4 regions of the Paenibacillus sp. FSL R7-0026 genome follow, and region 1 is predicted to be linked to each of the others. Evidence: riboswitches for the same ligand, from Rfam matches in the RefSeq annotation. Region 1 holds a riboswitch; each other region holds the start of a gene.
What was found. Region 1 has a riboswitch for thiamine pyrophosphate ahead of MKY44_RS16270 (thiamine phosphate synthase). Riboswitches for the same ligand answer to the same signal wherever they lie in the genome.

Region 1 (4,065 bases):
TACATATTCAGATTTTAATGGTAACAGTATTAACTTTACACTGGACGACTACGTATATGCCTATGACGCAAACGCAGGGAAATGGATTGAGGGATTTCAAAAAGAACTTTCTTCTAGCTCTCAGATTCCTTTGCTTCAGGATGCCGACGTATTTGAGCAAGTTAGACGAAGCCGAATTGTAAGCACTGTGCAGGATAATCTGGCTGATGTGATTAACCGCCATAATGAGTTTGCCAGAAAGAACGGTATTTCCTATACGTTTACGATGCCCCTGATTGCGCAGGAAGATTGGTACAACTCCATTAACGATACAGGGATTATGGCCTTTATCCAAGGTATAGGTGTGGGTGACCAAAAGATCAACAATTATGCGATTGGTGGAGGCAGACTTGTGAAGAAAACGGCCATCGTAGGTGGGGTAGATCCTTTAACGGACATCAAGTACTATTACCCCTCCACATGTGGTAATGGTTACCGTGCTGAAGAGGTGTTCACAGACGCAAGACAAGCAGCTGCACAAGGCTATTTCGAATATAAATGCTCTAATCGTTAGGGTAGCCTGTATGACAAATTCATGTAAGAGGTTCCTGAACTGTTTACATTACTTTCAGAAAAGACGGGACCTGTGCTAGAATAGGGTTTCGGAACAATAACAAAAGTAATGTCTAATAGATAGGAGCAACCTCATCTTATGAGTTTATTGTCAGTAGAGAACGTAAGTCACAATTTTGGAGATCGCACGTTATTTAAAAATGTATCGTTTCGTTTACTTGCCGGAGAGCGGGTAGGACTTGTTGGTGCCAATGGTGTGGGTAAATCCACATTAATGAACATCCTTACCGGTAAATTGCTTAAAGATAGTGGAAAAGTGGAATGGACACCTAAGGTCCGTTATGGATATCTGGATCAGCACACGAAGCTTACGCCAGGCAAAACCATACGTGACGTGCTTAAAGATGCATTCCTTCCGTTGCTTGAATTGGAAAAAGAAATGATGAATATTACGGACCAGATGGCAGATGCAGATCCAGATAAGCTGGAGCAGTTGCTGGAAGAGATGGGCGATATTCAGGAACAACTGGAACAGGGCGACTTTTATCTGATTGACGTAAAAGTGGAAGAGATGGCCAATGGTCTTGGTTTGTCCGCAATTGGTCTTGATCGGGATGTCGCAGCTCTAAGTGGTGGACAACGTACCAAGGTGCTTCTTGCCAAGCTTCTGCTTGAGAAACCTACAGCTCTTTTGCTGGATGAGCCGACCAACTATCTGGATGTAGAGCACATTGAATGGCTGTCACGTTACCTGAAGGACTACCCGCACGCGTTCCTCTTAATCTCCCATGACACGGAATTCATGAATGAAGTCGTAAATGTCATTTATCATTTGGAATTTGCCAAATTAACGAGATATGCAGCGAACTATAACAAGTTCCTCGAGATGGCTGATATGAATAAAGCCCAGCATATTGATGCATACGAGAAGCAGCAAGAGTACATCAAGAAGCAGGAAGATTTCATTCAGCGTAACAAGGCACGTGCTTCAACTTCAGGTCGAGCGAAGAGCCGGGAGAAACAGCTGGACAGAATTGAACGTATTGATCGTCCAGATGAAGCAGCCAAACCAACGTTCAAATTCAAGGATGCCCGCGCGAGCAGCAAAACGGTCTTTGAGGGTATTGATTTTGAAATTGGATACACGTATCCTTTGCTGCCCAAAATGACGATGACGATTGAGCGCGGTGAGAAAATTGCCATCGTAGGTTGTAATGGTGTGGGTAAATCAACACTGCTGAAAACCATCCTGGGAAAAATATCTCCACTCAGTGGAAAGACTTTCTTGGGAGATTATCTGGAAACGGCCTATTTTGAGCAGGAAGTTCGTGCTGGGAATATCACGCCGATTGAGGATGTCTGGAATGAGTTTTCACATTTGACCCAGAATGAGGTCCGTGGTCATCTCGCTCGCTGTGGGTTGAAAAATGAGCATATTACCCGTCCGCTTAACATGCTGAGTGGTGGAGAGCAAGCCAAGGTTCGTTTATGCAAACTCTTGATGCGTGAAAGCAACTGGATTTTATTCGATGAGCCGACAAACCATCTCGATGTCACAGCCAAAGCGGAGTTGCAGCGTGCCTTGCAAGAATTCAAGGGAACGGTGTTACTGGTATCTCATGAACCTGATTTCTACGAGGGTTGGGTCACCAAAACATGGAATGTTGAAGAATGGTCTGAGAAAAACTAGACAATTCAAGCAATGCTTAATAGAAATGAACGGTGACAAAAAAATCCGTCTATGGTAATATAGGCTACAACTTCATATGAACACTAGGGGGGCCGCACGATGCGGCTGAGATGGAAGAATGCGATTCTGGACCCTTTGCACCTGATCTGGATCATACCAGCGTAGGGAAGTGGCGAGCGCGTTTCAGTGAATGACTTGAGCAAACGGCAATTCGAAGGATTCAACCGTCTGTTTAACGAATTGAAACATGCAGTTGCGTGTATAACGTTAAGGCTATAGGGTCTATAGCTTTATTGCACGAAATGAACTGTATGTATCAGTCAGTCATCTGGTCCTATAATTAATACGCAGCCACTCCCCTACGGGAGTGGCTTTTTTGTGTTTTCATAGCATTCACGCATGGAAGGAGATGAACAGTACGGTAATTTCTCATGAACATGTTCAAGAATCATTTGAATTGCATGTTGTATCTACGGGTGCAGGGGATCAAGCATCTTTTGTAAAAGCTGCAAAGGACGTTTGGCCATGGGTGGACTATATTCACATACGAGAGAAACAACTCTCGTGGCAACAAAAGATCGGTTGGGCTGAAAGTCTGCGTGGTGTTGGCGTTCCATCTTGTCGTATCGTTATCAATGGTTCAGAGCTGCCTTCACAGAATGACATCTATGGCGGTGTACATTGGGGGCAAGATGCGATACGAAACTATAACCCTGCTGTTATAAGCAATGTGCAACGCCTTCGTCTGGGTATATCTGTTCATTCAATCGATGAGGCAAAACTCGCTGAAGAACGGGGAGCCGATTACCTATTCTTCGGGCATGTCTACTCAACCAACAGTAAGCCGGATCTTGAACCAAGAGGATTATATGCTCTGGCTGAAGTGTGCTCTGGTGTCTCCATTCCTGTCATGGCGATTGGGGGCATCGAACCGGGAAACATTCACGCTATTCGCTTTGCAGGCGCACAGGGAGTCGCTGTGATCTCGAATGTATGGGCGAGCGATTCCCCGGATCGGGCGGCTGCATTATTAAGGCAGGCTATCGTTGCTACAGAAAGTCTGAGTCGCTGAATCAAGGAGATGAGAGGATGAAAAAGATCATTACAGATAGACCAGATAAGATTCATGCAGAAACGATTATTGTAGGCGGAGGCGTTGTTGGTTGTGCCATTGCGTATGAGCTTGCTTCCCGTGGACAGGATGTGCTGTTGCTGGAGCGTTCGGCGATTGCAGGTGGCACTTCTTGCGCGGCGGCTGGAATGCTGGCGGCAGATAGTGAGGATTTTGCTCATCCTTTGATGGCTAAGCTCGCCAGGCAGAGTAGACAGTTACTTATCGAGCAACAGGTGCTAATGGCTACACTCAGTGAGGTAGAGGTTGGTCTGCAACGTCAGGGATTCCTAACTCCTTTTCGTTCATACAGTGAATTAAGTAGTTACAAGGACAATCGGAAGTCTGCGTTGTCTGCTTCTGCTGATGAGGTATGGTGGGATCGTTCCGTTGTGCAACAGGAGGCATCATGGCTTAACAGAGATACGTATGGAGCCTACTACAGACCTTACGAGAGTGAGGTTCTTCCCGTCCATCTAACGAAGGCATATGCTGAATCCGCTCAAGCACTGGGAGCAAGGGTTATGGAGGACATACAGGATATACGTGTGCAAGCAAACGAACACGGCGTGCAGGGGATCACCACATCGATCGGTGAGATGAGATGCAAACATGTCATTATAGCGGCTGGATTACAGAGTGAAGAGTTGATGAGACATGTGAATCTGAGCTTGCCTGTGTGGTCGGTAAAAGGTGAAATAGCCGCCGTTCA
Region 2 (4,065 bases), 3.0 Mb from region 1:
TTTGGCCCCTTCTGCCGGCAGCGTCTCATCATGGTAGGACAGCGCCCGTTCCGGGTCCAGCGAAAGGTTGAACTGGTCACGCCAGCGGAACTCGAACCGTGCCTTGGACAATGCATCATCCCGGCGTTGGGCACGCGGATGGCCCTTCGCCAGATCGGCAGCGTGGGCCGCGATCTTGTAGGCGATGACCCCTTCCCGCACATCATCCTTGTTGGGCAGGCCCAAATGTTCTTTTGGCGTAACATAACAGAGCATGGACGTGCCGAACCAGCCAATCATGGCCGCCCCAATGGCGGACGTGATGTGATCGTAACCCGGGGCAATGTCGGTCGTCAGCGGCCCCAGCGTATAGAACGGTGCTTCTTTACAGATCTCCATCTGCAAGTCCACATTCTCCTTGATCTTATGCATCGGTACATGCCCCGGACCTTCGATCATCACCTGCACATCATGCTTCCATGCGATCTGTGTCAGTTCCCCGAGCGTAGCCAGTTCCGCCATCTGAGCTTCGTCATTGGCATCGTAGATACTGCCTGGACGAAGTCCATCTCCCAGCGAAAACGCCACATCATACCTTTTCATAATCTCGCAGATTTCTTCAAAATGGGTGTACAAAAAATTCTCCTGATGATGCGCAAGGCACCATGCTGCCATAATGGACCCGCCCCGAGACACAATACCTGTCATCCGCTTGGCGGTCATCGGGATATAACGTAGCAGCACACCTGCATGAATCGTAAAGTAGTCCACGCCCTGCTCTGCCTGCTCAATGAGAGTGTCACGGTACAACTCCCAGGTCAGCGCTTCCGCTTCGCCATTCACCTTCTCCAGCGCCTGATACAGCGGCACCGTACCAATCGGCACAGGTGAATTGCGGATAATCCATTCCCGGGTGGTATGAATGTTTTTGCCTGTGGACAGATCCATCACCGTATCCGATCCCCAGCGTACCGCCCAAGTCATCTTCTCCACCTCTTCCTCAATGGAGGAAGATACGGCAGAGTTGCCGATGTTGGCATTGATCTTCACGTGAAAATGACGACCGATCAACATCGGCTCACTCTCCGGGTGATTGATGTTGGATGGCAGAATGGCCCGTCCACTCGCCAGCTCCTGCCGCACAAATTCCGGTTCCACGCCTTCACGAATGGCGGCGAATTCCATCTCTGCCGTAATGACTCCCTGCCTCGCGTAGTGCATCTGGGTTACACAGCGTCCCGGCTGTGCCCGCAAGGGTTTGCCACGTAATCCGGGATACTCTTCGGCGCCGGCTCTCTTCCCTCCGGGCTTCAGTCCGTTATCCTCCGGTTTAACCGTACGGCCTTGATAAGCTTCGACATCGCCACGCTCTGTGATCCAGCGAGTGCGCAGAGCTGGTAGACCTGCACGGATATCCGCATGAAATGCGGGATCGGTCATCGGGCCGCTCGTATCGTAGACACGCAGCGGTTCGTTATGCTCCACCCCTTGGGGAGTATTCGTGTCATGAAGGGCTATCTCACGCTCCGGAACAGCAATGTCCGGCCGTGAGCCCTGAATGTAGACTTTGCGGCTGCCGGGAAAGGGCTGAACCCGTCCGGCCGCCCCTGTTTCCTTTTCCACCTGCTGATCGTTATGTTGCTGTTCCATCGCTTGTTGTCCCGTTTGATTTCCTGTACTCATGTTCGCTTGTCTCCTCCTCAGTGTTCGTCGCTTGTTTGGTTGGTTTCGTCATTAGCTCAATTTCGTACCTGTCCCAATCATGCGCAATGCAGAGAAGAAAGAGCGATCCTACACCAGACCAAGGGAGACACCTTTCATGTACAGATAACAACAGACGGAGGCTGCCACAGATCATCGATCTATGAGACTTCCCTCCTCATCCAAGCCCACTTTTGCAGGTTATTGAAAAAGGAGCCCATAAAATCCGCGCTATATCGCCCGTTCACTGTATATAAAAAAGCCGATCCCCGAAGGAACCGACTTTTATGTCCATCACCAATAATGCACCTTCAATCAGCTCCTTAACGGAGCCCTACAAGGGTCACATCATGTGGTGGTTGTGGTCATATCGCCGATTACTTCCCTACGCTGGTATGATCCAGATCAGGTGCAAAGGGTCCGGAATCTCATGCGATTCCGTCTCAGTCCGGACAATTCGGACTCCCCCAGTAACGTTAGTAAGTTGCGGCTTACATAAGCCGCCGTTCATGTTCAATGAAGCTGGCCCCGTTGGGCCGTCCATTACAGAGTAGCGCAACCGGAACATAAAAACAACCTTTATATTCCAGAACACCAACTCAATTGGAGAAAAACCTCACCTCAACATCAGGATAACATGAGCCCCATTTGCGTAGCTGCATCCTTCAACACAGGTGCGTATTCATGCAATGTCTCCTGCGAAAGTCGACTGACAGGCCCTGAGACCGAGAGCGCAGCTGCAATATTGCCTCTGCGATCCATAATCGGTACAGATACCGCGGCAGCTCCCGGCTCACGTTCCTCATAACTCGTTGCATATCCGTTATCCCGGATATCTCCCATTTGCGCCAAATACACCGCCGGATCAATAAACACAGGCCATTCAGGCCCGTTCATCAGTTCTTCACGATCCTCGTCCGTGGCAAACGCCATCAAAACTTTGCTGGAAGCCCCCACAGACAGCGGGAGTCTAACGCCAACAGGAGCGACACGGCGGATCGCCTGATCACTTTGCACAGCCTGAATCCGAATCCGTTCACTTCCATCACGCAGGTACAGACTCACGGTCTCTCCCAATCGATCTCTCAGTCGCTCCATCGCAGGTAACAGCAGTATAGCGGGATCATCACTGCGGGACATATGAGCTGACAGCTCCCAGATTCGGATGCCAAGTCGGTACTTCTCTGTTGCTGCATCGCGGATCACGAACCCTCGATCCTCCAGCGTAGCCATCAAACGGTGGACTGTACTTTTGTGCAGGCCGATCTGGCTGGCAATTTCGGTGAGTCCCAGATCACTGCGTGTGGTAAAACATAATAATATATCCAGCGCCCGTTCCACAGCCCGGACGGTTAACTTGCGATCTTCCATGGCATAATGCCCTCCTCATGTTTCATCACATGAAACTTGGTTACATAAATTATATGAGAAACGGTCTCATCTGTAAACCAAAAAGAGCCAAAATCAAAATAGGCAAACGTGTAAATTTTTCCTTTTTATAAGACTTAATCCCCTGTAATTTACACACTAAGGTAATGTTACCCATATATCTTAAGAACTATATAACAATTGCGTAACAAATGCCCTCAATCAATTGACTTTGACTATATTGGAACATACGATAAAGATATATTACATTAAGATATCGCTCTGAAGCAGGCTCTGAAATCGACGCAATTCTCTTTTCATGTCGTTGTTATCTTCAACTGAACTTCAAAGGAGGGGCATTCATGTATCAATCATCCCAGAGCGAAGCCCCGCTGCAAACAAAAGTGTCCGACCTGCCCTCTTCCCTATCACCGAGGCTGATTCGGTTCAAACATATTATCGTAGCGTTGCTGCTCTCCGTTGTATTTTTTCTACTGTTTTGTTTTATTGCACTGCATGGTTATATCGCATGGGTATTATCCAATCCTACTGTAGCGCCGGTCTTCTCCAATCCAATGCAGGCCAAGAACATGAAGTACGAAGACATCACGTTCCCGGCAGCAGATGGCAGCCGGACGATGCAGGGATGGTATATACCTGCTGACAATGCTGCAAGCAAAACGATTATTTTCAGTCACGGCTATGGTGCCAATCGTGAAGAAACATGGGTACCCATGTATGACCTGGCTCACTATGCCCATCAACTTGGGTTCAACGTGGTCATGTTCGATTATGGCTTCGCCTCACAGGTGAACAAAGCTGTGGCCACAGGTGGTAAAGCTGAGTCACAGCAATTGCTGGGTGCCATCCAGTTCGCCAAGCAACGTGGTGCACAGGAACTGGTTGTCTGGGGTTTCTCCATGGGTGCCGGTACGGCGCTTCAAACCGGACTGATTACGAAGGAAGTGGATGCAATGATTCTGGACAGTGCGTTCCTGCTGGAGCCAGATACGCTGT
Region 3 (4,065 bases), 2.7 Mb from region 1:
AGAATCTGTTGTTGGCGTGTTTTTGCTGGTATTCGTGGTGCTGCATCCGCTAACGATCAGCAAAAGGCTAATGAGTATGATGGGAAGCAGGGAGTATATACCTTTGTTATTCATAAATGAAGTTCCTCATTTCATCGTTTTGTTTACATCTAATTGCTCTTTTTTTATCCAGCTATTTTTTCTCTCCATGACGTCGTAAGCAAAACCGTTTCTCCAGCCAGGCAATCAGTACAAACAAAACGATCCCCAGCAGGGATAAAAGCACAATAGCTGCAAACATCGCATCCGTGTTCATGTTGCTGGACATGCGACGGCTGAAGTATCCGAGACCTTTGCTGCCACCGAGCCATTCGCCAATCGTTGCCCCAACCACGCAGTACACCACAGACATCTTTAACCCTGAGAAAAAAGAGGGAAGTGCCAGTGGAACCTGGAGTTTGCAAAAAATATCCCACTTGCTGGCGCCCATGGTAAGCAGCAGTTCACGCTGCTCTGAATCGCCTTGGCGGAGTCCATCGTAGGTACTGACCACAATGGGGAAGAATGCGATTAAGAACACCACCGCGACTTTGCTCCACAACGTATAGCCAAACCACAGGATGAATACCGGGGACAAGGCAATCAGCGGGATGGTCTGACTGATCACAATGAAGGGATATATGGCCTTTTCAATCGATCGGTTCATATGCATGCCTGTTGCTAGCGTAATTCCAGTCACTATGGATAAGACAAAACCAACAACAACCTCCATAAAGGTAGCAGGCAGATGGATAGTCAACAGCAGACGACGATGCTCAACCAGTGAGCTTACGATGGCTGTGGGTGCAGGAATGATGAAGGAGGGCACCCATCCCATACGCACAATCACTTCCCAGATCGCCAGTAATAAGAGCATGAGCATAATAAACAAACCATATTGGGAAAACGACCTCGAGAGCCACTTAAAACACCACGTCCAGACGCTAACCTCAGCTCTATCATTTTGCATGCAGTTGTTCCTCCAGTTGTTTCCTCATCTGCACGAGAGCCGGTTCGTAGATCATGTCCGAATGCCTTGGGCGTGGTAAAGGAACCGTCATCTCCCGCAACTGCTGACCTTGTCCCCCTGGAGTTAACAGAATGATACGGTCACTTAACAGCAGGGCTTCTTCGATGTCATGTGTAATGAACAGCACGGTTTGGCCAAAGCCCTCCCACAGCTCCAGCAACCAGCGATGCATTTCTCGTTTGGTTAAGGCGTCGAGTGCACCGAAGGGTTCATCCAGCAACATGAGCTGCCCGCCTGTAAGCAAGGTACGCAGCAATGCCACCCGCTGCCGCATGCCGCCGGATAACTCATCTGGATAGGCCTGCTCATAACGGGACAAGCCGAACCTTGCCAATCCTGCGATGATATCGGCTCGTAGTTTGTCCTTGTCCTGTCGACCTGGTGCAAGCTCGGCAGGCAGCATGCAGTTCTCCATGACGGTACGCCAGGATAACAGCAGATCTTTCTGCGGCATATAGGCGACTCGTCCGAGCCGTTGTCCGTGCGGTACATCAGCAATATCGATGGTGCCGACGGTTGGCTCATGCAAGCCTGCGAGCAGCTTGAAGAGTGTGCTTTTACCTGATCCGCTGGACCCGATAAGCGAGACAAATTCTCCTTGTTGAACCTGAAGCGACACATTGGCGAGTACGGGTGAATCCTTTTTTTCGGAAAAAGCGAAGCTTATGTTCTCAATGGTTACATGGTTGGTCATCTGATCCTCACCCCCTTAATGCCAGACTGCTGGAATAACAACGGCATCCTATACTCTGCAAAAGGAACAAAAAAGACCCACCCATTTCCGGAGAAATGAGTGGGTCTGTAAGTTAAATCCGCAATTTAATCTTCACATACATGAAAAAATTCCGCTTACTAAAAGGCCGCTCCACTTCCCTCCGCTGGTATGATCCAGATCAGGTTCAAAGGGTCCGAATAGTCATATTCGTCTCAGCCGCAAGGCTCCCCTAGTGCAAAAGTTCAAGATATGCAGTTGTCTGTTCAGCATATATCACTTGAACATGAACTGTAAAGAGGCAGCATGATAACTGAACAATTTACCTCGGCTCATGAACCCGATATAATAGGGATGGCCCGTACAGGCCGGATCACAAAATGCAGGTGGGATTGTTCTCCCTCCTAGGCAGAATGGGGACCCGAGTTGAAAACGTTCAAAAAAGTATATATTGAGATCACGAGTATCTGCAATCTGGCTTGCAGCTTCTGTCCGCAGACGCAACGTGCCAAAGGATTCATTGACCCTGAAGTCTTCAACAATATACTGGAACAAGTTAAACCACACACCAATCATATTTATCTACATGTCAAAGGCGAACCCTTGTTGCATCCCAAAATAGATCTGTTGCTCGATTCCGCACATGAGAAGGGACTCAAGGTGAACATTACAACGAATGGTACACTGTTACCCAAGACTCAGCATAAATTGCTTGGCAAACCAGCGCTGCGGCAGATGAATTTCTCCCTGCACAGCTTCGATGGGCATGAAGGTTCAACAGACCGTGACGGTTACCTGCGTCATATTTTGTCCTTTGTACACGAGGCCGTTAAGCACAATGTCATCATCTCATTCCGGCTGTGGAATCTGACGCAGGATAACTTCACAAATGCTCAGATGAATCGAAATCGGGAGACCCTTGAAGTACTGGAACGTGAGTTCAATCTGGACTTCCGCATTGAGGAAAAAGTGGTTCCAGGCAGCGGGGTAAAAATTGCCCCGAATGTATACCTGAATCAGGACCATGAGTTCCAGTGGCCAAGTCTGGATGCACCTGAAGATGACGGCAAAGGTTTTTGCCACGCACTTCGCGGTCAGGCAGCTGTACTTGTGGATGGAACGGTGGTTCCATGCTGTCTTGATGGCGAGGGTGTAATTAACCTGGGTAATGTGCACGAGAAGTCATTCTCGGAGATTATTGAGGGTGAGCGAGCGAACAATCTGGTATATGGCTTCTCCAGGCGGGAAGCTGTAGAAGAGTTGTGTCGAAAGTGCGGTTATCGTCAGAGATTCGGAGCCTGATATCTTATATCAGCAAGCCGGAAGCCATTCAAGATCACACATTTGGAGACAAATGTAGTGGTCTTTCTTTGTTATCGGTGATTAAAGTTAGGGGTACATACGTTACAAATGAGCATACCAGAGGTTGATTTCAGCATATTGCTTGAGAGACCTGGCATGCAAAAAATGCCGATATGACAGGGATTGCAGGATGTCATGATATATCTGATCTAATGATTATTCTAGTTACCTTCCTTATTTGGTAGGATTAGGTTGTGGATCGGACAGAGGTGCACCTCTGACGAACTTCCAGGACAAGCTCAGGCTTGTACACTACCAAATAACGAGAGAATAAGGGAGGAATAAAGTTATGAAAAAAATATTGACGTTGTTGCTGTCGGCTGGTTTGGTTGCTTCTATATTTGGTGCCGTTCCGGCTGCGGCCGCACCTACCGTTGTAAATTCAACCATTGTGGTACCAAAGGGCACGACCTATGATGGTCAAGGCAAAACATTTGTAGCCAATCCTTCCACACTGGGCGACGGATCTCAAGCAGAAAATCAGAAGCCAGTCTTCCGTCTGGAGGCAGGGGCCACGCTCAAAAACGTAAACATTGGATCACCAGCTGCTGATGGTGTTCACTGTTATGGCAACTGTAATATATCGAATGTGGTCTGGCAGGACGTGGGCGAGGATGCACTGACATTGAAGTCGGCCGGAACGGTTAACATTACTGGCGGAGCAGCGTACAAGGCCTATGATAAAGTGTTCCAGATGAATGCGGCTGGAACAATTAACATCAAAAATTTCCGTGCAGATGATATTGGCAAACTGGTTCGCCAAAATGGTGGAACATCCTTCGCAGTTAACATGACGCTGGATAACTCCAATATTTCCAATGTGAAAGATTCGATTTTGCGTACAGACAGCAGCACATCACAAGGGAAAATTACGAATACCCGTTATTCCAAAGTACCAACGTTGTTCAAGGGGTTTGCTTCAGGAAAAACGAGCCAGTCTGGG
Region 4 (4,065 bases), 440 kb from region 1:
TTCATATTTTCCGTCTGCGAAGTATCCATCTACGATCTCCTGCAAATATTCATGATACTTGGCCTTATACTCCGGCACCTCAAGGAGCTTTCCTAAAATTGGACGTTCGTCCAGGCTGACCCCTGATACCGGCGTATCAATCGCCAGATTCACGACATCGGAGGCAGAACCAGCTTGAAATCCACCGAAGGCCATGTTGTAGTCCCAGGGCAACATGCTGATCTGTCCATCGTTTTCATACAGATAATAGTTATGTCCCATGTTGGACGTGTAACTGTCCATATTGACAACGACCGTGTGGGCTGCAAAATATCTCAGAGCTTCGTCCACATCCACATATTTCTCCAGTTCGGTACCTGTGCTCAAGTTTTTGAGCGATTCAATGACACGCTGATAATCTTCCTCTGTTGTTTTGGTCTCAGCATTGTCGAAGATGGCGGAGTAACTGGATGATTTGTCATCGGTATACACCAATGAAACACCATTGCCGCTTCCATCCATACCACCTGGACCACGGTTACCCTTCATACCTGCTTCCGGTAGTGTATTCGCTCCATCTTCCCCTGTCCCGCTGTTCATATTCGGTGGACTTGCACCATCCGGTGGCGCCATACCTTCAGTAGGTGGCTGCATATTTCCATACCCTTGTGCAAAAGGATTGCCATCTGGGCCTCCCATTCCTCCTGCCCCCATGTTGTCATCATTGTTCGGTTTGTAAAGTTCACCCTCATCATTCTTGGCTCGGGCGAGATATCCGCTGTCAATGTCTTCAACAGCCAGGTACAAACCCCAAGTCTCTCCATTTACACTAATATTGGAGAACGCGAATAAGGGTGCGTCTACGCCAATATAACTCATGATGTCATAACTCAAGTATTCCTTCATATAACTATTGTCGCTAATCATGTTGTTCACAACGAGCTTGTCCAACCCCATCCAAGTTTGATCCTTAACATACTCATCAAACTTGATTTTGAAACTATATCGATCCGTTGTATCATCGCTAGCGACTTGCCGAAGGCTGGAGTTACCCTTTGGACGAATTCCGACGTTTTCAATCGTTGTTCCGTTAATCGTAATATTAGCTGAGATGTACTGCTCCTCATTTGCATTATCCAGCATTTCTTTCCATGCCGTTTCATCCACATCAATCGAAATGGACATAACCTCAGTTTTGTTGATTTGATCGGCATACCCTACTGTCTGCGCAGTATTCTCCGTTTTACTCTGATTATCCGTATTCGTTTGTTCCTTTTCAGTCGGATTGTTGTCCGAGTCTCCATTCTCTTGATTAGTCGAGCTGCATGCCGTCAGCATTGCAGTACATAACACCGCTACACCGATAAATTTAGGCCATTTGTATATGCTCATTGCCATCACCTCATGATTGTTGTTGAATCTTTTTATATGTAATCATCATAGATGGCAATTCTTAAATGAATCTGAATGAGTGGCGTCATATGGTACTCTCTAATTGAATTAACTACCAGTGAACTTAAGGCTCCAGCCTCCATGACATCTCCCAAAAATCAAGCTCAAAGCGACTACACATCACGAAAATATCCTCCATCCGTTGGTATGTTTCCTCGCTACAGCCTTCTAATAGCTTATCCGTAAACGTCACAAGGGATTGATTGCTGCTGTTGTATTCAGAGGAAGCATATCCTGTGATCCACTCTCCGTAAAAAGGATGATCAGCTGCGCCTGGCTTTTGGGCAAGGACTTGACCAATCTCTGCATAGCTCCATGAGCAGGCCAGAATGGATACAAGTACTTCTGCTATGCCACCTGCATGGGAAACAGAGAGCATATAGTTAGTATATGCTGCATTTTTCAGTGCAGGTTTTACCTGGAAAACATGATCCTCTGTAATTCCTAATCGCTCCATATAAGAACGATGAATTTTCATTTCACCATTCAGGATGTTATCTACGTTTTTACTAAAAAACTGCATCAATTTGGGGTCGTGCGACTTGACGATACCTAGTGCAAATACACGGGCATATTCGAACAGGTACAAGTAGTCTTGCAGCAAATAATAACGAAATTGTTCAACTGGTAAGGTACCATCTCCGATTCCTTTAACAAAGGGATGCTCGAGACATTCCTTCCACACGGGCTGTGCTGCCTGATATAGTCTCTCTGAAATAGTCAACATGTGTTCCTCCAATTCATAATGTACGTATTTAAAAACAAAAAAACGAAACATCCATAGGATGTTTCGCAGACAAATACACTAAAACAAGGGGGTTCGCATGAGCTACCCAAGTACAGTGTTTCATCGTTGCATCCCTACGTTGGCATTATCCAAATCAGGTAAGGTCGGTTTAACACCCTCTCAGCCGGTTAAGGCTCCCTCGCAAACGGTTAGTATGTAGTTAATTACTTTCTTATCCACATAAAAGAAAAAATAACATTCATTTAGTATATCAAGGGCTGTTAAATATAGTCAAGGCAGATTGTATCGCCCTCATCAGCTTGAGTGACGTATGTAAACGACAAAAAACCATCACAACAATGGTTGAGTTTTAGCCACTGTTATGATGGTTTCTATTCTTACAATTACTGCCGATGGTTTAATGCCCGAGTTTGTCCTTTCCCGCAAAAGTGAGTATTCCGTACTGGGAAGTGTTTCTCCAGCTCTCATTGGTTGTATCATTCCACTTGGCTACGCTCTGCTTACCTCCGCCCTGGTTGTCGTTAACTTGAAGCTCGAAACCGAGAACATTTCCTGCTTTAGGCGTCAGTGAATGTAACTGGATTCGGGCTTCTACGAGATATCCTTTATTTGTTTTCTTCACAGCACTTACAAGGCGTCCAGGCGAGGCACCCCCTGCAAAGGTTGCCATATTGTCTGCACTGATTCTGAACTGGGCATCATCATATTGAGAATACGGTGTGCGCTGGTGATTCTCGTCCAGGAAAATCTCAACCGAATCCTGATCCCATGGGTTGATACTATCTGTGATGATGTTTGGATCAGTGACGTCGATCAGCAGGTATAGATACTCACCCGACCACATTGCGCGAGCCACTGCCTCTGCACCTTCGGTCTCATTCAACCTTTTTACTTCAAATGGTACAGCCTTATTCCATAGGGCGTCTTTCTTCCCATCAATCTGAACAATCCCTTGCACAGCTTGTGCAGATTGGGGCATAGGGGCGAGTTGAATCACGCCGTATTTGCTTGTATCTTGTTCCTGAGATTGTGTTCGATCATTCCAGTATAGTGGATTATAAGGTTGTGTCCCATTTGCACCGCCATCAGTCACACGGATATCCAAGCCAACTTCATATTCTGAACCGGCTTGGATACCACCCCATGGAATGGACAATTCAACCTGATATCCGGCTTTGGTCTCGCGTACACGATATGAACGCTGCTCCGCTCCCTCAGCTTTGCCCGACCGCTTAATGATTACGTGTCGGTCATCTGCTTCATATGAAGTGGTCTTGCCATTGTTGAGATCAACAAAGATATCTACTCTGTCATTCACATCTGCCTTTGCATCCTGAACATCCACAAGGATATGCAGGTTACTATGATCCCATAAGGTGCGGAAACTGGCTGTTCCCGAAGAGTCACCCTTCAGTGGAGTAGACACCGCTTTGTTCCAGAGCGGATCTTGTGACTGTTTTTTGATATCCGGTTTACCCGAAAGTGAGACGGCCCTCTGTGTCAACACAGGCAAGCTGGATTCATCCACGAGCCCCCAGTATGCTTTTTTGGCCTTCAGGGCTGAATCAAACAGCATAGCCTGGTTGTTGTAAGACTTCTCATCTTGGAGTCCCCATAAGGTAACTGAAGAAATATGATCTTTGTGTTTTTTGTACAAATCCAACAGTTCCTTATATCGATACGCCTGCTTTACCGCAACTTCATCCGACATCTCTTCACCAAATGGAATTCCGCTATCCACATCCAGTTCCGTGATCTGAATATCCAATCCAAGTTCGGCGAACATGTTGATCGTTTTTTCAATTTCCTTGATGGGCGGGGATTCCAAATTATAGTGGGATTGCAAACCCACACCATCGATGAGCCCTTTCTCTTTCAGTCGTTTG

Region 2: another riboswitch for thiamine pyrophosphate. It lies ahead of thiC (phosphomethylpyrimidine synthase ThiC); the one in region 1 lies ahead of MKY44_RS16270 (thiamine phosphate synthase).
Region 3: another riboswitch for thiamine pyrophosphate. It lies ahead of MKY44_RS04500 (ABC transporter ATP-binding protein); the one in region 1 lies ahead of MKY44_RS16270 (thiamine phosphate synthase).
Region 4: another riboswitch for thiamine pyrophosphate. It lies ahead of tenA (thiaminase II); the one in region 1 lies ahead of MKY44_RS16270 (thiamine phosphate synthase).

Annotation. Positions count from the first base shown of each region.
Region 1 covers NZ_JBBORG010000001.1:3,694,658-3,698,722, reverse strand. The annotation lists gene MKY44_RS16280 (hypothetical protein) at 1-553, shown strand, start outside; gene MKY44_RS16275 (ABC-F family ATP-binding cassette domain-containing protein) at 692-2,242, shown strand; TPP riboswitch at 2,318-2,427, shown strand; gene MKY44_RS16270 (thiamine phosphate synthase) at 2,652-3,314, shown strand; gene thiO (glycine oxidase ThiO) at 3,332-4,065, shown strand, end outside.
Region 2 covers NZ_JBBORG010000001.1:739,288-743,352, reverse strand. The annotation lists gene thiC (phosphomethylpyrimidine synthase ThiC) at 1-1,629, opposite strand, end outside; TPP riboswitch at 2,046-2,159, opposite strand; gene MKY44_RS03485 (IclR family transcriptional regulator) at 2,308-3,051, opposite strand; gene MKY44_RS03480 (alpha/beta hydrolase) at 3,411-4,065, shown strand, end outside.
Region 3 covers NZ_JBBORG010000001.1:991,098-995,162, forward strand. The annotation lists gene MKY44_RS04490 (ABC transporter substrate-binding protein) at 1-114, opposite strand, end outside; gene MKY44_RS04495 (ABC transporter permease) at 173-988, opposite strand; gene MKY44_RS04500 (ABC transporter ATP-binding protein) at 978-1,742, opposite strand; TPP riboswitch at 1,902-2,004, opposite strand; gene MKY44_RS04505 (radical SAM/SPASM domain-containing protein) at 2,187-3,062, shown strand; gene MKY44_RS04510 (pectate lyase) at 3,412-4,065, shown strand, end outside.
Region 4 covers NZ_JBBORG010000001.1:3,253,922-3,257,986, reverse strand. The annotation lists gene MKY44_RS14545 (CotH kinase family protein) at 1-1,371, opposite strand, end outside; gene tenA (thiaminase II) at 1,496-2,158, opposite strand; TPP riboswitch at 2,272-2,369, opposite strand; gene MKY44_RS14535 (endo-1,4-beta-xylanase) at 2,577-4,065, opposite strand, start outside.